Regions from separate parts of the Lysinibacillus sp. NPDC097231 genome, predicted to be linked through region 1. Evidence: riboswitches for the same ligand, from Rfam matches in the RefSeq annotation. Region 1 holds a riboswitch; the other holds the start of a gene.

The links. Region 1 has a riboswitch for FMN ahead of ribE (riboflavin synthase). Riboswitches for the same ligand answer to the same signal wherever they lie in the genome.
Region 2: another riboswitch for FMN. It lies ahead of ACIQXF_RS18645 (ECF transporter S component); the one in region 1 lies ahead of ribE (riboflavin synthase).

The regions. Positions count from the first base shown of each region.
Region 1 is NZ_JBIWDH010000012.1:51,216-60,232, reverse strand. Features, by position in the region: gene ACIQXF_RS09530 (C45 family autoproteolytic acyltransferase/hydrolase) at 336-1,370, opposite strand; gene ACIQXF_RS09525 (spore germination protein) at 1,510-2,952, opposite strand; gene ribH (6,7-dimethyl-8-ribityllumazine synthase) at 3,319-3,786, opposite strand; gene ribB (3,4-dihydroxy-2-butanone-4-phosphate synthase) at 3,803-4,429, opposite strand; gene ribE (riboflavin synthase) at 4,456-5,094, opposite strand; FMN riboswitch at 5,343-5,468, opposite strand; FMN riboswitch at 5,594-5,719, opposite strand; gene ACIQXF_RS09505 (autotransporter outer membrane beta-barrel domain-containing protein) at 5,987-8,101, opposite strand.
Region 2 is NZ_JBIWDH010000036.1:43,678-52,694, reverse strand. Features, by position in the region: gene ACIQXF_RS18660 (ATP-binding protein) at 1-1,720, shown strand, start outside; gene sigX (RNA polymerase sigma factor SigX) at 1,806-2,339, shown strand; gene ACIQXF_RS18650 (RNA polymerase subunit sigma) at 2,336-3,628, shown strand; FMN riboswitch at 3,976-4,171, shown strand; gene ACIQXF_RS18645 (ECF transporter S component) at 4,569-5,156, shown strand; gene ACIQXF_RS18640 (sodium-dependent transporter) at 5,420-6,766, shown strand; gene ACIQXF_RS18635 (STAS domain-containing protein) at 6,835-7,221, opposite strand; gene ACIQXF_RS18630 (methyl-accepting chemotaxis protein) at 7,270-8,964, opposite strand; gene ACIQXF_RS18625 (ATP-binding protein) at 8,992-9,017, opposite strand, start outside.

The DNA.
Region 1 (9,017 bases):
TATCCTACTTTAACCAAATCATAAAAGCAATTTTTATTTTTTGTATAAGCAAAGCATTAATCATAACTAATAGTTTAAAATCCTTCACTGAAAGTAAACATAAAAGAGGGTAGCATGTATCATGCCTCCCTCCTTATTATATATTAAGATCCTGTGAAAACGCAGGGGCGACCATCACCATGTTGCTGCCGCTTCGTTAGCACTACGCTTTCGCACAGAAAACATTTGTTGCTGCCGCTTCGTTAGCACTACGCTTCCGCACAGAAAACATTTGTTGCTGTTGCTTCGTTAGCACTTCCCTTTCGCACATTACGCCAAATCAAAATTAATTCCATTTAAACTTCGTTGACTGGATTAATCCTACCTTTTAATGTTTTAGGCAGTGTTAGGGCTTCGTTTAAATAATCCTTCAAAGAAAATGTTATTGGCTCTGAGTCCTCTCCAATTCCAACGACGACCTCTAGTAGCATCGGAGAATAAACAACAGTATGTAATGTGCCGAAGTATTCTTTATAATGTTTAAAAAATAACGGAGAATTTCCATTGTTAAAATGTTGGTAAGCAGCCATTGTATTTAAATTTTTTTCTATCAAACTTTTTACATATTGCTTTCGTTTAAGGGAACCTTCAATTATTTTTTTATTTTTCTCTTTCATTGCAGGTGTTTCAAAATGATTTGTACACATTAATGGATTTTCGTATTTTGTCACTTGCTTCTGAGGGGAAGCTTCCACAACTAATGCTTTGCCGCTTTGATCTGTCATAGAATAATTATAGCAGTAACCGTGTGGAAGTTCTGAAATTAATTCAAGAGCTTCTTCTATATTTTTGCATTGCTCTAATAATATTCGGACAATCGTTGAAGCAATAAAACCTTCATCATTGCACTCATTATTGACAAAATGCAAACCTACAACTAACCCACATTCATTCATCCCATCAAGTCTACCGATAATTTGTTGGCTGAATCCGATACTTGCATAGCCATTAATCGGATTGGAAAATACAAGTCTGGCGTCATAAAGGGCTGGACTAAAATCATAGTTTCTTACGTAATTGCCATTTTGCACAAAAGTTGTACAGCCCATGTCAGGAAAAGTAATAGTATAGCCACTATACATTTTAATGACAGTATCCAACGGTTTAGCTAATCCAATAGCCAAACCTTCCATTTCTTGTAGAAGATTCGGGGAATGGAATTGTAGTAGTTGCTTTGCCATTTGGACATTCGATTTATTTGTTAACTCCAGTAATAATTTTTCTTGAGTTTGATCAATAGACAGTAGCTCCTGACTTTGTTGTAATCCAATTTCATAATAGCTCCCTCTTACATCTATAACATTTACGATTAACTCTTCAAATAATTGCATTGTTGCTCTCTCCTTTTCTTGATATTCATTCAACGTATGCTAACTTAATCGTAAAGCTTCAAGTAGATAGAAGGTCAAGTGAAAAAGACATCTAAAAAAGACCAGGCATATAATACCTGATCTGTTTATAATTAAGTATTTAATTCTTACTAGATGTCTTCGTCTTATCCTGTACATTTAAAAATTCCGGTCGCTTTTTATACCCTGATGGAGGTAAACGTACTAAAGAATTTTTAATGTCGTGCCAATTTAAATCTGCACCCATGTTTAAATATGGAACACCTAACACTCGCAAATTTGCGGTATATAGAAGTATGAAAAACATCGAGATAAAGAATCCAAACAAGCCAAAAAAAGCAGATGCTATAATGATAATTACCCTCATGATGCTCACTGCAGTTACAAAGGATTGATTGACGAGCGTAAATGCGGCAATACTTGAAATAGCAATAACTACTATCATAGAAGGGCTTGTAACACCTGCTTTAATGGCAGCATCCCCAATAATTAACCCCCCGACGACACTCATTGAACCGCTGATTACATTGGGTAGATGTATATTGGCTTCTCTAAATAACTCGAACATAAATAGCATCATTAATATTTCTATTATAGCAGGAAATGGAAGCCCCATTCTTGATTCAACAACTGTCGCCAAAAGAATGGAAGGCAATTGCTCCTGATGATAGTTTGTAAGTGCAAGCCAAAAACCTGGTAAAAGTACACTTATAAGGATAGCTACTATTCGTAGTAAACGCTCCATAGAAGTTACAATAATCGGAAATTCATTATCCTCCCCTGATTTAAATAGTAACATGACATTTGCTGGAGTAATAATGACGTATGGTACACCATCAACCATAATGAGAATTCGTCCTCTACTTAAAGCTTGTTCAGCAAAATCCGGACGTCCAGTATAATCATGTTTGGGGAGTAATCGTTCAGGTTGCCCAAATTCCTCTATCAAAAAATCCGCACTAAACACAATATCCGTATCAACTTGCTGTAGCTTTACTTTTATTTGTTCCAGCATATTTTGATTTACGACATCCTCTATATAAAGCACAGCTACGGTTGTTTTGGAACGTCTCCCAATTTCATATGTCTCAACACTTAATGAATTGGTAGGTAATCGCTTTCGTATTAAAGCAATGTTAATAAAAACATCCTCAATAAAGTCATCCCTCGGCCCTTTAACAACTAATTCCAAGGCCGTTTCTGTTGGCTCTCGATTTGGTTTTTTAGGAATATAACTTGAATACAATAAATGAATATCTTCAAAATACAGTAAAACATGTCCTTTATAGACTCTTGTGATGGCCTCATCTTTATTTGACACTTTCTGAAGATAGGGAATGTGTAAATTATTTTTTATTTGGTCCTCTAACAGTTCATCCGATGTTTCGAAAAGTAATGATTGGACTCGATCAACGATAACCTTCTGCAATATTTCCTCATTAATCATCGCTTCACATTTTATCAAATACACTTTATGTTGTTGAAAGTTATACGCTTGGAATACTACATCAGCAGAACGTTGAAATAGCGACATCAAAGTTTTCAAATTAAGCTCTTGTTCCATTGAATATTCCTCATCTCCTACTGAGCTAGCTCCAAATTAGTACATTTATGTTTAATTACCTTAGTATAATTGCCGCTGCCGCTTCGCTTTCGCGCAGAAAACATTGCCGCTGCCGCTTCGCTTTCGCGCAGAAAACATTGCCGCTGCCGCTTCGCTTTCGCGCAGAAAACATTGCTGCTGCCGCTTCGCTTTCGCGCAGAAAACATTGCCGCTGAATTTTGAGGTAGGCGTCTTATCGCTCGTTAATGCGGGATAAATAAATACACTTACGCATATTTTTCCCATGGATTTGAAAAATATTCAAGGATGCATAATGAATGTTTAAATTGCCTTAAAGTTAAAATTCCACGCCATCAATGCCCAATATTAACCGATTATTTTCTTTAAGTTTGCCATTTCAATAGCAGACATTGCTGCATCATAGCCTTTATTGCCTGATTTCGTGCCAGCACGCTCAATAGCTTGTTCAATATTTTCTGTCGTAACAATGCCAAAAATAACAGGCACATTTGTAGATAATGACACATTTGCAATACCTTTTGCAGATTCATTACATACATAGTCATAATGTGTTGTAGAACCACGAATTACTGTACCTAATCCGATAATAGCGTCATAGTTTTTTGTTTCCGCTAGCTGTTTCGCGATATACGGAACTTCAAATGCACCAGGAACCCATGCCACATCAATAGAGTCCTCATCTACACCATGACGCTTTAGACCATCTAGCGCACCGTCTAATAATTTATTTGTAATAAATTCATTAAATCTACCTACTACTACGGCTATTTTTAAATTAGTACCAATTAATTGTGCTTCAAATGTTTTACCCATTTTTTATTCTCCTCTTTCAAATTGTTATTTTATTATCTGCCATTATTTGTTTTCGATAGATTGCCAATTCTTCAATGGAAATCATTTTTAACTGATGCTGTGCTGCATATTTAACAAGATCATTGAAGCGTAGCATTTCGCCATTGTCACCCATAATTTCGCAAATAATACCTGCAGGAATACTGTGACACAGCTTAGCTAAATCAATTGTTGCTTCGGTATGTCCTCTTCGCTCTAACACACCATTTTCCTTTGCTATTAGGGGGAATACATGGCCTGGTCTACGAAAATCCTTCGCCTTTGCTTGAGGTTCAATCATTTTTTTTATTGTCATTGCGCGTTCAAAGGCACTTATTCCTGTCGTCGTATCCACATGATCGATGCTTACGGTAAATGCCGTTTGATGATTATCAGTATTGTTACTAACCATAGGATGTAATGCCAATTTTTGCGCGAGTTGCTGCGAAATCGGTGTACATATAAGACCTCTGCCATAGGTCGCCATAAAGTTAATCGTTTCAGGTGTCATAAACTCCGCGAGCGCTAGTAAGTCTCCTTCATTTTCTCGGTCCTCATCGTCTACCACGACAATCATCTTGCCCTGTTTTAAATCCTCTATCGCTTCCTCAATCGAATATAGCAATTTTGGCTCCTCCCTATCATTAAATGTTAAAATCCATTTTGTGCTAAATAGTCTCTTGTAATAGTCGGTATTTCTTGACTACGTTTAAGTTGATGTAGAATGTATTTTCCAACTAAATCTGTTTCAATATTGACAGGAGCGCCAATTTTCTTCATACCTAAAATAGTTTCCTTGTAAGTGTGCGGTATCAGTGATACTGTGATACTTTTTTTCTCGACTTGAAAAAGTGTTAAGCTCGTACCATCAATCGTAATGGAGCCTTTTGGAATACAATAGTTAGTTAATTCTTCTGACAGCTCAATATCAATATAGACTGCGTTTGCTAATGGCCGTTTACGCAATATTTTCCCAACTCCATCTACATGTCCTGATACAAAATGACCGCCAAAACGTCCATTAGCAGGCATGGCGCGCTCTAAGTTTACTGGATCTCCAACAGCGAGCTGCTGTAAATTTGTTGCTCTCACAGTTTCTGGCATCACATCCATCGTTAGCTCCCGTTCAGTAAAATTTGTCACTGTTAAACAAACGCCATTGACCGCAATGCTGTCTCCGTGATTTACATCCTCCACCATTTTTGATGAAAGGACGGTTATTTTCATACTTTGTCGATTGTTTTGCAAGGTTTTAACAGTACCAATATCCTCAACAATCCCTGTAAACATTTTTTCACCTACTTCCTATTTTTGAAGGTTCTAACCGTCGATTTCGGGACTATATCCTTCACTTTTCTAATTCTATCCGTCAGTTTTAGGATTCTATCCGTCACTTTCAAAGTTCTATCCGTCTGTACCTCCTCCCAATTATCATCAAACAAAAAACCCCTTCGATGGAAGGGGTTTGGGAGTTCATATTAATAAGACGTCAACAAATAAACCTCATGGATAAAAATTTTTCCATAGGTTACCATCTCATTGTTCTTCTCCCATCCAGACTGTCACTGTCGGTTTTGGATTTACACCAAATCAGCTTTCGCTCACGGACTTTGAATTTCTTCATCACCGCCGATTGGGAATTTCACCCTACCCCGAAGAACATCTTGCTATTCAATTGATTTGCTAAATAAAAGCAAAAAACTTCCCAACTTAAACGATGGGAAGTAGTTTACAAAAATCATAGTCAAATAGACCTTTTAAATTCATACAAATTTAAAAAGCTCTTTCTTTTACCCTTCTCCCATCCAGACTATAACTGTCGGTTTTGGATTTGCACCAAATCAGCTTTCGCTCACGGACTTTGAATCTCTTCATCACCGCCGATTGGGAATTTCACCCTACCCTGAAGGATATTTTTATTTAGCTATTTCTTACGATAACACTATTTTATTATATTATCCATATAATTCGTTATAAAAATTTTTCTAATCAATCAGTTTCGCCTTGGCGTAGTGCAAACGTAACGGCAGCAACAGATAAAACCATGTTGCTGTCGCTTCGCTTTCGCACAGTAAACATTTGCTGAATGAAGGTGAACACCACCATGCAAAGAATAATCAGGAATGAACTGCTCTTTTAATCCAAACCGGAAAACATCTTGACGGCTCCTTCTTTAACAGGTTCAATTGCTGGGATTACAGCGTATGTTGGACTTACAGCAAGCGTTAAGGGACCTACGTGTGAATGTGATTATTGGTGTAGGTGGAGGTGGAGGTGTAGTTGTTGCGTAAGTGAATGTAACGACGTAATCTGCCTCAGGATCGATTAATTGTATTGTTTGTGCAGGCTGGTCTGGTGGGAATAATGTCCATACCGTACCATTGATGTCCGTAAACGTTTCAAATGGCGGAATGGTTACCGTGGCCCCAATAAAACTGTCAATAATAGTTGAATGTATCACATGGGCAGGATTATTGAACTCTACAAAGTTTACTGTTACGATTTTCACCGGCTTAACATAGTTGATATCGTAATTGTTATAAGCATTTAGAAAAGACCATACCAACGGTGGTGGCGTCTGAACTGGGATGAAAGTGCTGAAATGCTCCGTAAATATATGTGTCTTATATATATCGCTGTCACCGCCGCTTGTGATTGCCCAATACGTATATCTCGACGCGAGGTTTCCACTGAATATAACGGAGGCAAATACTGTTACATTGGCGAGCTCATCCGTAAATATACCTCCACCGTCCCCACCAGCGGTATTATTTGTTATTTCAGCACCGGCAATCGAAACGAGCGAACCCATGGCAATGATGCCGCCACCGTCTGTGAATGCGGTGTTATTCGTAATTATGCCGCCGGTTATCGTTAAGGTAGGTGTGAAGCCTGGAACGGCGCCCATGGAGATGCCACCGCCAAAATTTGCTGTATTATTTTCAATCGTCCCGCCCGTAATGGTAACAGTGGAGATGGGAGTGAATGTCGGAAAAGTCCAAATTGCTCCGCCGTAGCTTAAAGATGAGTTGCCGCTGAAGGTCGCATTCGCATTTACCGTAAGGCTCGACGCAAAAAGCGCAATCCCTCCGCCGCCACGGGAAGCATTTTGGGGATCCCCGTTGCTGTTTGCGTGGTTATTGATAACTCTTGCGTCTCCTTCAATGGTAATGGAAGAGCCGGAAAATGCATCAATGCCGCCACCTTCAAGACCCGCCTCGTTTCCACTTACCTCAGCGATCCCTGTAAGGACAAGGATAGAGCCATCATTTACAAAAATCCCGCCGCCTCCTGCTCCCGCCGTGTTTCCGGTCACCTGGCCGTCGCTCAGGGTAAGAGTTGAACCACTGGAGAAGTAAATGCCACCGCCTTGATTTGAACCGGCTATAGTACTGACTGCTGAATTTCCAATTATTAGGCTGTTCGTGATTACAAATTCGCCTAGAACGCCCTGCACCCTAATACCTCCGCCGAAATTTCTTATACTGTTGCCACTTATTGTGCTGTTCCTGATAACAAGCGCATTTGCAGCACTACCCAAAACTTGAGGCATCGAAAAGATGCCGCCGCCATTATTGTCTGCCGTATTGTTACTTATTTCACTGTTTTGAATTGTAACAATGGTGTCAAAGGCGTTTATACCTCCTGCGTCACCGAAAGTCACAACGGTAGAATTAGCACTGATTATTCCTCCGTTAATGGTAAGGGTAGAACCCAGTCTGTTCCCTCCTGCTATTGTGGTAATACCGCCACCGCTGCTGTTCGCACGGTTGCCTGTTATTTCCCCACCGTTCATCACGATGTCACAGTCAGCCCCAAATACGCCACCACCACTACCGGCAAAACAGTTTTCTATGAGCGCGGCGTTCATAATCAGACTGCTTCTACTGATATTGCCCTGAATCAGTACGCCGCCACCGTTGCCACTGCTCCTGCAATTGGTAATTGTGCAGCCGTCAAGCGTTAGGGAACAACTGGAACCGAAAATTAATATACCTCCGCCCGTCCCTCCGCCATCAAGGATAATACCAACACCTACGGTCATTGACACTCCGGTTAAACTGCCGTTTGTTAACGTTGAAAAGTGACGAAAGCTTCCTCCATTTGTAATCGCAAGTGTAACACTAATATTGCCACTGCTATTGATCAGGTTGATGGTGATATTTTTTTGTATCAAAACAACACTACTAAAATCGATATCGTTGTGTATAAAAAAATTGAATACATCTCCGTCTTGCGCGGTCAATAATGCTGCTGTAATATCTGTAAAGTTGAAAACATCAACATCTACAATCATTTCTATATATCTCCCCTTTATATCGCTGTTTTTAAAATAACCCTATTAAAATTATATGCTAGAGGGGAAAAACGTGACTGGGTCAAGGTGACGGTTCTTGTCGTTGGGATGGAACACTGGGTCTATAGCGATTTACTTTGTATAATCCGCCCTGCGGTACACTCTGTTCGTTTACAATCTAGTAAACTTTTTGGTTATGTACCAGGAATGGATATTTTAGATTTGGATTGTGGTGACGCTAGATTTGGCGATGAATCCTTTCCTCTTGTGCTCTCCAAGGCTTGCCATTATAAATGTCAGCACAAATATGATTCTTATGTAATTTTGGTGAAGTGATCAATCCCCCCTTTCTGCGACTCTATAATACCTTTCAGCATTCTCTGAATATCAAAATCTTGTAAGCTTCTGGCATCGGTATCTCGTCCATAAAATCATACTCACTTATCTTTGCTTGTTTAGCTTATAACGATTTAAACAAACTTACATATAGCAGACCAAATTTTCTACTACTTCGAGCTTGAAAAAAGTTTAGAACACCCTCATGTGAATCGAAATTCTAAAGTATTAACACCCTGTAAGTAGATGATAGCCCTTTAACACTATCTCTCATTGAATAGACTAATGAAGAAAGGCGGTGTAAAAAAGGTGTAGAAATAAATTCGATGAATTGCGGATACGGTTGCTCATCTGAAAATGTGGATTGTAATGCAGACCATTTCATTTATAGATAGTGATACTGCATGTATTATTCCACCTACAGCTGTTGACCACTCACGCATTCCATTCTTATCTTGATCTGCACAATCGATTTTAGTAGCGCACTAGTGATTTAGTTTCAACAACTAGCCTTGTAGGATTTGTTAACACTTTTTCTAATATGCCACTTACAGGAAATTCAATATACTCAATAACTTCT
Region 2 (9,017 bases), on a different contig from region 1:
CGTTTCATTTGTATTATTTGTTTTCACGGTTTTAATGCTGGAGTTTCTTCAAAATTACCATATGCAGCAAGCAGAAATTTCCTTGCGCCAAACTGCTGCAACAGTTGCAAGTATTGTAGATGATAATGAAACAGCAGAATCGACCTCGGAGTTATTAAAAGATATTTTACCTGAAAGTACGAATGCGCTAATTGCAACGGGGTATGATGTAGTATCGTTTGCTTTACAGGAAGGCGTAAACAAAAAAGAAATACAAGATGCGATATTAGCGAATAAATCTTTCCAAGGGATTTATCAATCTGATAAACCGATTATTAAGGAAATGATGATGCCGTCTTCTACAGATAAGGAAAAAATGGAATCATATGTCGTGCTTGGATTTCCAGTGAATGTGGAAAATGCAGTGCACGGGGCTGTTTTTATTTATCAAAGTCCAGATGCACTACATAAAACATCGAAAGAGACGACGAAGATTGTCTTTTTGTCAGCTTTCATTGCCTTTGTGCTTACGACATTTTTCGCCTTTTTCCTATCATCACGTATTACCTCTCCATTACGTAAAATGCGTGAATTGGCATTTGAGATTGCTAAAGGAAATTTTGAAGCGAAAATGCCGACAACACAAAATGATGAAATCGGTCAGCTTGCCGTTGCCTTTAACCAAATGGGCCGTCAACTGAAACATAATTTAGAAGTTATTAATCAAGAAAATGAACAACTATCAAATATTTTGACATCGATGACAGATGCAGTCATTACATTTAATCGTGATCGTACAATATTACTAAGCAACCCACCGGCTGACCGCTTAATGCAAACATGGTTTGTCAATAAGGGTTCACAAAGTGCAAAACCGATTCCACCAGAGCTTTATCATATGCTCGATCATGTATTGATGTTTGAGGATAAGCTTGAAGAGGAAATTGAGATGGACGGAAGCTACTATACGTTTACAATTAGTCCCCTTTATAGTGAGGAATCGATACGTGGAGCCGTTGCAGTTATTCGTGATATGACGGAACAACATCGCTTAGAAAAACTCCGTTCAGATTTTATTGCCAATGTGTCCCATGAGCTTCGTACGCCGATATCAATGCTTCAGGGCTATTCAGAGGCTTTAATGGATGATGATTTTATTCAGGATCAAGAAGAACGTAATGAGATTACCAAAATTATTTATGATGAGTCGAAGCGTATGGGACGTCTCGTAACAGATTTATTAGATCTTGCACGAATGGAATCAGGTCATATGACACTATACAAAGATGAGTTACCGATTAATTCAACCTTTGAACGGATTACACAAAAATTTGCGCAGGTTGCAAAAGAGAAGCATGTCAATCTGGTATTTGATAGTGAATTTAATGATGAGGCCATGATTAGCATTGATGAGGATCGGATTGAACAAGTGTTAACGAATTTAGTTGATAATGCCCTTCGTCATACAGATGAAGGATCAGTAACAGTAAAGGTTGAACAGGAGCCAACCTTTGCCAAGATATCTGTTCAAGATACCGGGCATGGGATTCCTCAAGAAGATCTGCCGTATGTCTTTGAACGTTTCTACAAAGCAGATAAGGCACGTACGCGTTCTAAAGGAGGAACTGGCCTAGGGTTAGCTATTGCTAGAAATATTGTCAAAGCACATTCAGGCAATATTATGGTAGATAGTGTGATGAAAGAGGGTACTACCTTCACGTTTTATTTACCATTTGATTAATATCATCTCTACATTTAGTGGTATTAATTGGATGAAACTTCTGTGAACATTAGACGACAAATTTATAGAACGGGGGTGGAGTGCTTTGAATGACTCCGTGTTCCATCGACTATACGATGCATACCATAAAGATGTGTTCCAGTTTCTTATTTATTTAGTAAAAAACCGTACACTTGCTGAGGATTTAGCCCACGAGGTTTATGTTCGTGTATTGCGCTCATATGAGCAGTTTGCGGGAAAAAGTAGTGAAAAGACATGGCTTTTTGCTATTGCTAAAAATGTCGCGATCGATCATTTTAGAAAGCAGGCTGTACGCCAAAAGCATTCACTTGATTTTTTTGACTGGGAAACGGAACAGCTACATTCAACCACACCATCACCGGAAGAAATGCTACAGGCCAGTGATGAATTTATGCAGGTAGAGTCAGCACTTGAAAACTGTACAGGTGACCAAAAAATGGTCATTATTATGCGTTACTTTCAAGATTTATCAATTGCAGAAACAGCGCAAATACTAGATTGGACAGAAGCAAAGGTAAAAACCACACAGCATCGTGCTATTAAATTTTTAAGGCAACAGCTACAACAGGCTAGAGAACAGGAGGCGAAACGGCAATGACACATAACCAATTTGATGACGACCATCTTGAACATGTACTGAACAATGCCCCTAAGCTCTCTGACCGCCGTTCCAAAGAAGAAGTATTAAATCGATTATTGGCAGATGCTCGATTGCAGGATAATATCCATCTTCAAGAAGCTATAAAACTACCAATAGATGAAGAAAAAACATTGCAAGAACAGCAACACCAGGAAAGTACTGAGACAGCAGTGACAACAAAACGTAAAGTACGTAGATGGCCAATCTTTATGGGTGTTGCAGCTGTTTTCGCCCTAACAGTAATTGTAGGCTCCATGTCTTTGAAAAATAAAGATATAAACGTGGATCAAGCTAGTGCTCCTGAAACTGCTAATTACTCTACAATGCAGGATGAACGAGCTGCAAAAAGTGTTGAAAAACATGACGCTTTAATGGATTCTAACATTGTAGCAGAACATGAACGCATTATGTCACTGCGATCATCTGTATATGAGGAAGATTTGACAGATGCAGTTGTATTCCATATCGGTTTAGCAAGCCGTGATGCGGAAAGTGTACCGATGACATATATCATTCCAAATGAACGAGTTGCTACTGATTTTGGAGAAGATAAGCCTACAACTTTAAAAATGTATGAAAAGTATGCTCCACAAATTGAAGAGGAAGCGAAGGGTTTTACTTCCTATCATCCATATGAAGGGGAATTGAAAGAAAAGGGCGATAAAATTATTCATGTATTGCCAGAGAATAATGATTATGATATTGCTTCTGCGGCAGTTAATGAGTACTTGGGAACATTACAGGATACATTCTCAGATTCCGAGTATAACGATATTGAGTTTGAAAATCCAGATGGTACAGCTTATGAATTTTCTCAGGAAGGAGAACCTAGTAAGTCCATGGCGTTAACAAGCTCAAATCACTTTAATTATTATTTATACCAGAACGAAGATGGAGCAGAGTATTTATCCCCTGATTTTCGTCGAGCTTTTCCCACTGTTACAGAAGCTATTACAGATATGAGTAATATAAATGATGATATATATAAATCAGTCGTGCCTGAAAATATGACATATACTGTAAGTGAGGTAGCGGAAGGTGTTATCGTTACATTTGAAGAGCCTCTTGATTTAACAGCAATGGATCCAGTTCGTGCGACACAGTTAATTGAGGCAATGATGCTCACTGCTGCAAGCTTTGATAAACAATTACGTCTAGACAATGTTGTACAGGAAAGCTGGGAAGGATTTGATTTAACAAAATTCTTACCAAAGCCAGTGGGAGCCAATAAACAATATATGCCATAAACTTCAACACTTGAAGAATAGGCTGGAAAATCAATTTCAGGAGCATTCTTGCGTAGTCGAGAATGCTCCTGTCAGTTTATCTGTACCAGAAGCGAAACGTCAGATAAAGACTCCCACCTCAACGGTCAGCGAAAGCAAAAGAGGCCGTAAAAGCCCGATTAGTGAAGACTAATAATTAGTGAGGATGAAAAAAACACTGATTAAGTTTCTCTCTATGTTGCAATTGTCGACTCTATAAACAACAGGGCATCCACAAAACATATGAATCTAATCGGATTTTTTAAACAGAACTATTTACTTTTCCTTAATAATTCATTATAGTAAAGCTGTAGTATAAAATAATATTGATTCATCTTCGGGGCAGGGTGAAAATCCCGACCGGCGGTAATAGGGTTGTAAATCGCTAATGTTTTCTATCAGAGACATTGGCTCGAATGGTTTACAAAAGACTCTTCAGCCCGCGACCTGTGCAAAGTTTTTTGCATGGCTGACTTGGTGCAATTCCAAGGCCGACAGTTATAGTCTGGATGGGAGAAGATGGAGGTACGATCGTCATTCGTTGTTATGATTTTAGCTATTACGAGTGTTATTTGATGTGACTTTCACAGCTTGCTCAAAATGGCTAATCAATGGCGTTTTTTAATCATGCCTTTTCTCCCTTATGCTCTTTTGCATAAGGGTTTTTTATCTTCATTCAGTAGAAGACTCTCACCTCTACAGGTGGGGAGATGAATGCGGTTTTGTTTCCTTTTCAGTGGTCGAAACATCTACTGAATGAAGATAAAGCCTCCGGCGGATGTCACGGATTTTCAAAGGAATGAATTGTGCCCGCACAATTCAAAATCCGGACGCAATTACGCCAAGGCGAAATTGATAAATAACAATGGATCGTAACCTTTCTTCTTGCGAGATTGAATCAGCAAAGAGGAGAGAGTTTTCGATGAAGAAAAATGTTAAACTTCAATCGTTTATTACGATTGGCATGCTGAGTAGTATTTCGTTTTTATTAATGCTTTTTAACTTCCCAATTCCACCATTCCCGGCGTTTTTGGAAGTGGATTTTAGTGATATGCCAGCATTACTAGCGGCTATCACAATGGGGCCAGTAGCCGGTATTTTAGTAGAATTATTTAAAAATATTTTAGATTGGATCTTCTCGGGTACACCAACGGGAGTGCCGGTAGGACATATCGCGAACTTTACTACAGGTATTTTGTTTATTTTACCAGTAACGTTTATTTTTAATCGCTTTAAGACAATGGCGGGTCTTGTTGGAGGTTTAGCAGCTGGAACAGTCGTTATGGCAGTGGGTATGAGTTTTCTAAACTATGCAGTATTTTTACCGATGTACACTTACTTTTTAGGTATGGAACCTGTTGTAGGTGATTCACTATATAAAATGATTGTAGCTGGGATTTTACCATTTAATATTGTGAAAGGTGTTTTATTAACTGCCGTTATGGCATTACTATTCACAACTATGCGCAAATGGATTGTAAAACAGCGTTCAGTGTATGTAACTAAATAATATAGGAAGAAACCTCGAGTGATTAAATGCTCGAGGTTTTTTTGTATGAGACGGATAGAGCAATCGAAATGATGGATAGAAATGTAAAAGTGACGGGTAGAACGTATAAATTGGCGGATAGAATTGCAAATGTGACGGATAGATCATCCAAATGGGCTGGAATTTAGGTAATTTAGGTAATTAGGTAATGGAATTTGATATAGTCGAGCGTAGTATTTTCGTGTAGAATAAGGTAGAGTTTAGAAATGAGGAGTTTTGTAGAGATGAGTGAAAAAAAGGGACAGTGGTCTAGTAAATTAGGCTTTATTTTAGCATCAGCAGGTGCAGCAATCGGATTAGGGGCAATTTGGAAACTTCCATATGTTACTGGACAAAGCGGCGGGGGAGCATTTTTTCTTATTTTTGTTCTATTTACATTGCTGATTGGTTTACCGATGCTATTATCAGAATATGTTTTAGGTCGTGGTACACAGTCTGAGGCTGTCACTGCATATAAAAAAATAGCACCAACGAAAACAGGCTGGGCATGGATTGGTCGTATAGGGGTGCTAGGCTGTTTTTTATTATTAACTTTTTATAGCGTTGTTGGAGGTTGGATTTTTATTTATAGTGGCCTTGGTGTGACTGGGGCTGTTATTGATCCTGCCAACGATCCTAGTGAACTTTTTGGAAAGATTATAGGTACGCCTTGGATTACATTGCTAGGCTTAGGGTTGTTTACGCTAGCAAACGTACTAGTGATATCCCTTGGTGTGCAAAATGGTATCGAAAAGGCCAACAAGTTTATGATGCCATTGTTATTTATCATGTTTATTGTGCTTGTTGTGCGGGCGGTAACATTAGATGGGGCGATGGAAGGTGTCAAATTCTTCTTATGGCCAGACTTTTCTAATATTACTGGAAAGGCTCTATTAGAAGCGTTAGGACAATCCTTCTTTGGCCTGGCAGTAGGATTTTCTTGTCTTGTGACGTACAGCTCCTATTTAAAGAAGGATGTGAGCTTACCAAACTCAGCGGGCTCAGTTGTTCTTTTAACTGTGCTTGTATCGTTATTAGCAGGATTAGCGATTTTCCCTGTAGTATTTGCTTTTGATTTAGAGCCGGCATCTGGACCGGGCTTATTATTTATGGTGCTGCCAACCGCATTTAGTCAAATGCCGTTTGGCGAAGTGTTCTTGGCGATGTTTTTATTATTATTTTTATTCGCAACGTTAACATCTTCCTTCAGTTTATACGAAATTATCGTTGCTGCATTTATAGAAAAAGGGCGAATGTCACGCTCAGCATTGACACTGTTACTAGGTGTAGTAGTCTTTATTGCTGCAGTTCCAGCGGCACTTTCATCAAGCACCTTAGTGGATGTATCGATCTTTGGGAAAACAATTTTTGATGCAACTGATTTTTTAGTTTCAAATTTAATGCTCCCATTAGGTAACTTACTGATTGCTATCTTTATTGCGCATGTAGTTGATAAAGAATTTGTGAAGAAAGAATTACTAATGGGGAGTCATATGGGGCAGGGTTATTACTCAACGTATCGTTTATTAATGTTAATAGTAGTGCCTATTGTCATTATTGTTGTTTTATTCAATATGCTTATACAATATTAAAGAATAGGGTGTATTCCATCTAACAGGAATACACCCTACTTTTTTATAATGATGGGGCAACAATAGAGTTAATACTCGCTAAGTGATAGTTCGCCCAGCCAACCTTCTTTAATAATCTTTCTTGCTTGCTCCTCGCTTTTCGTAATAGGGAATACTTTATCGACCTGCGAAATAGCAAACAAGTTGCGAATGAAATCATCGACGACAATAATGGCGATTTTCTTTTCTTTTACAGATACCTTTTTAGCGAAATTGACAATCATGCCAAAGCCGGTACTATCAATATTTGTTACCTTTTGCATATCGATAATATATCCAAGCTTTGTATCCAAATTGAGCGTTTGGAGCTCTTTTTTTATTTCTTCAATCATCCCATATTCTAAATCACCAGTAAACGCAATCAAAATATAATCAGCCCTTGTGTCAATATCCATCGCAATTTTCTTCTGATTCATACTATAGCGCCTCCATTTTCTTTTTCGTGTTTGGGAATTCGTAAAACATTAAAACTTGAATTTATTGACTTCATTTTGTAATTTATCAGCAATTGATGCTAACTCATCTGAGCTTTGTGTGATTTCTGCAACAGTTGCATATTGTTCTTCGGATGTTGCAGCAATTTCCTCTGTTGCTGCTGCAGAGTCTTCGATGATACGTGAAATATCTTGGACAGCCTGTTGCACATTTAAGGAGTTATCGTTTACATGCGTAAATGCAGCCTTCATTTGCTCAACACCTTTTTCCGTTTCGACAACTTTCTCCACGATTTCTTTTAAAGCAGTTCCTCCTTTATTAATAATGGTTACTTGCTCTTCTACTGCCAACAGATTACTTTCCATCGTCCGCACTGTCACGGACGTTTCAGCTTGAATATCATTTATGAGGCCAGTGATTTGTCCTGATGCTAAACTTGATTGTTCCGCTAGTTGGCGAACCTCTGAGGCAACGACAGCAAAGCCTTTTCCTTGCTCACCTGCTCGCGCTGCTTCTATAGCTGCATTAAGTGCAAGTAGATTTGTTTGCTCCGCAATGCCTGTGATAACGGTAATAATGCCACCGATTTCTTCGGAGCGTTTACCTAACTTTTGGATAGAATCAGTTGCATAAGACACTGTTTTCGTAACATCACTTAAATGCTTAATAGCTTCGTTAATAGCTTCTTCACCTTTACGGGCAATATGGGTTGATTCTATAGCATTATTTAAGGTACTCTCGGCCTTTTGTAAGCTGCTGGATACTTCTTCAATCGTTTTTTGCATCATTGTTACTATTCGTTCGGCCTGATCAGATTGAGTCGTAGTGCCAACTGCAATTTCATTCATCGTAAGTGCAATTTGGTTAGAAGCCTCACTTGTTTGATGTGATGATTCTGCTAAAGAGTGTGAGGAGTTAGCTATTTGATTGGCGCTACCAGCAACAATTGTCATCGTATCCGTCAAGCGGTTTTTCATATTACTAAAGGCGCTTGCTAGATCCGCAATCTCATCTTTGCCTTTAGGGTTTAATAATTTTACATTTAAATTTAGATCTGCTAGATCTTTGGCATTCGTACTTAAAATATTAATAGGGTTGACAATTTGTCTTTGTAAAAACCAGCTAATTCCTCCAATCATTAAAGTGGCAATTACTAAGGAAATCGCTACATTTTCGAGGGCGGATTTTGTAGCAATGCTGATATAGGGAGCAGTTGGAACAGCAGTCGCCCATACCCCGATAACATCTCCTTGACTATTTAAAATAGGATCATAGGCTGCTTGGTGCATACTTCCTAAGACATTTGCGGAACCGATAAAACGCTTTTTTTCTCCTAATACAACAGTTGCAACTTCATCAGAAACCTTTGTATTTAATGCACGTTGGCCATTATCGACTATATTTGTACTAATACGAGTATCGTTTTGAAAGATTGATACAGCGTTGCCATTTGTGAGCTCTCCAACTTTATCAGCTACCTCAAAATTGTCTGCCATTTTGATATCGCCTTTATATAGTTGGTTGTTCTTAATGGACCATTCTCCGGGGAACTTAGCATTTAAATATTCGTAGCTTACCTGAATATCTGATAAAAGTTTTGTATTAGCACTTTCTAAAAGATTGTTCTTGGAAACATAAAAATTTATTCCTGCCAAAAGGGAAGTAAGTAATAAAATACAAACAAATATCAGCAAATTTATTTTTCTTCGGATAGACAGCTTCATAAAAAATCCTCCAATTTTATGTGTACTTTATACATGAATCTTTTTTGAAATAC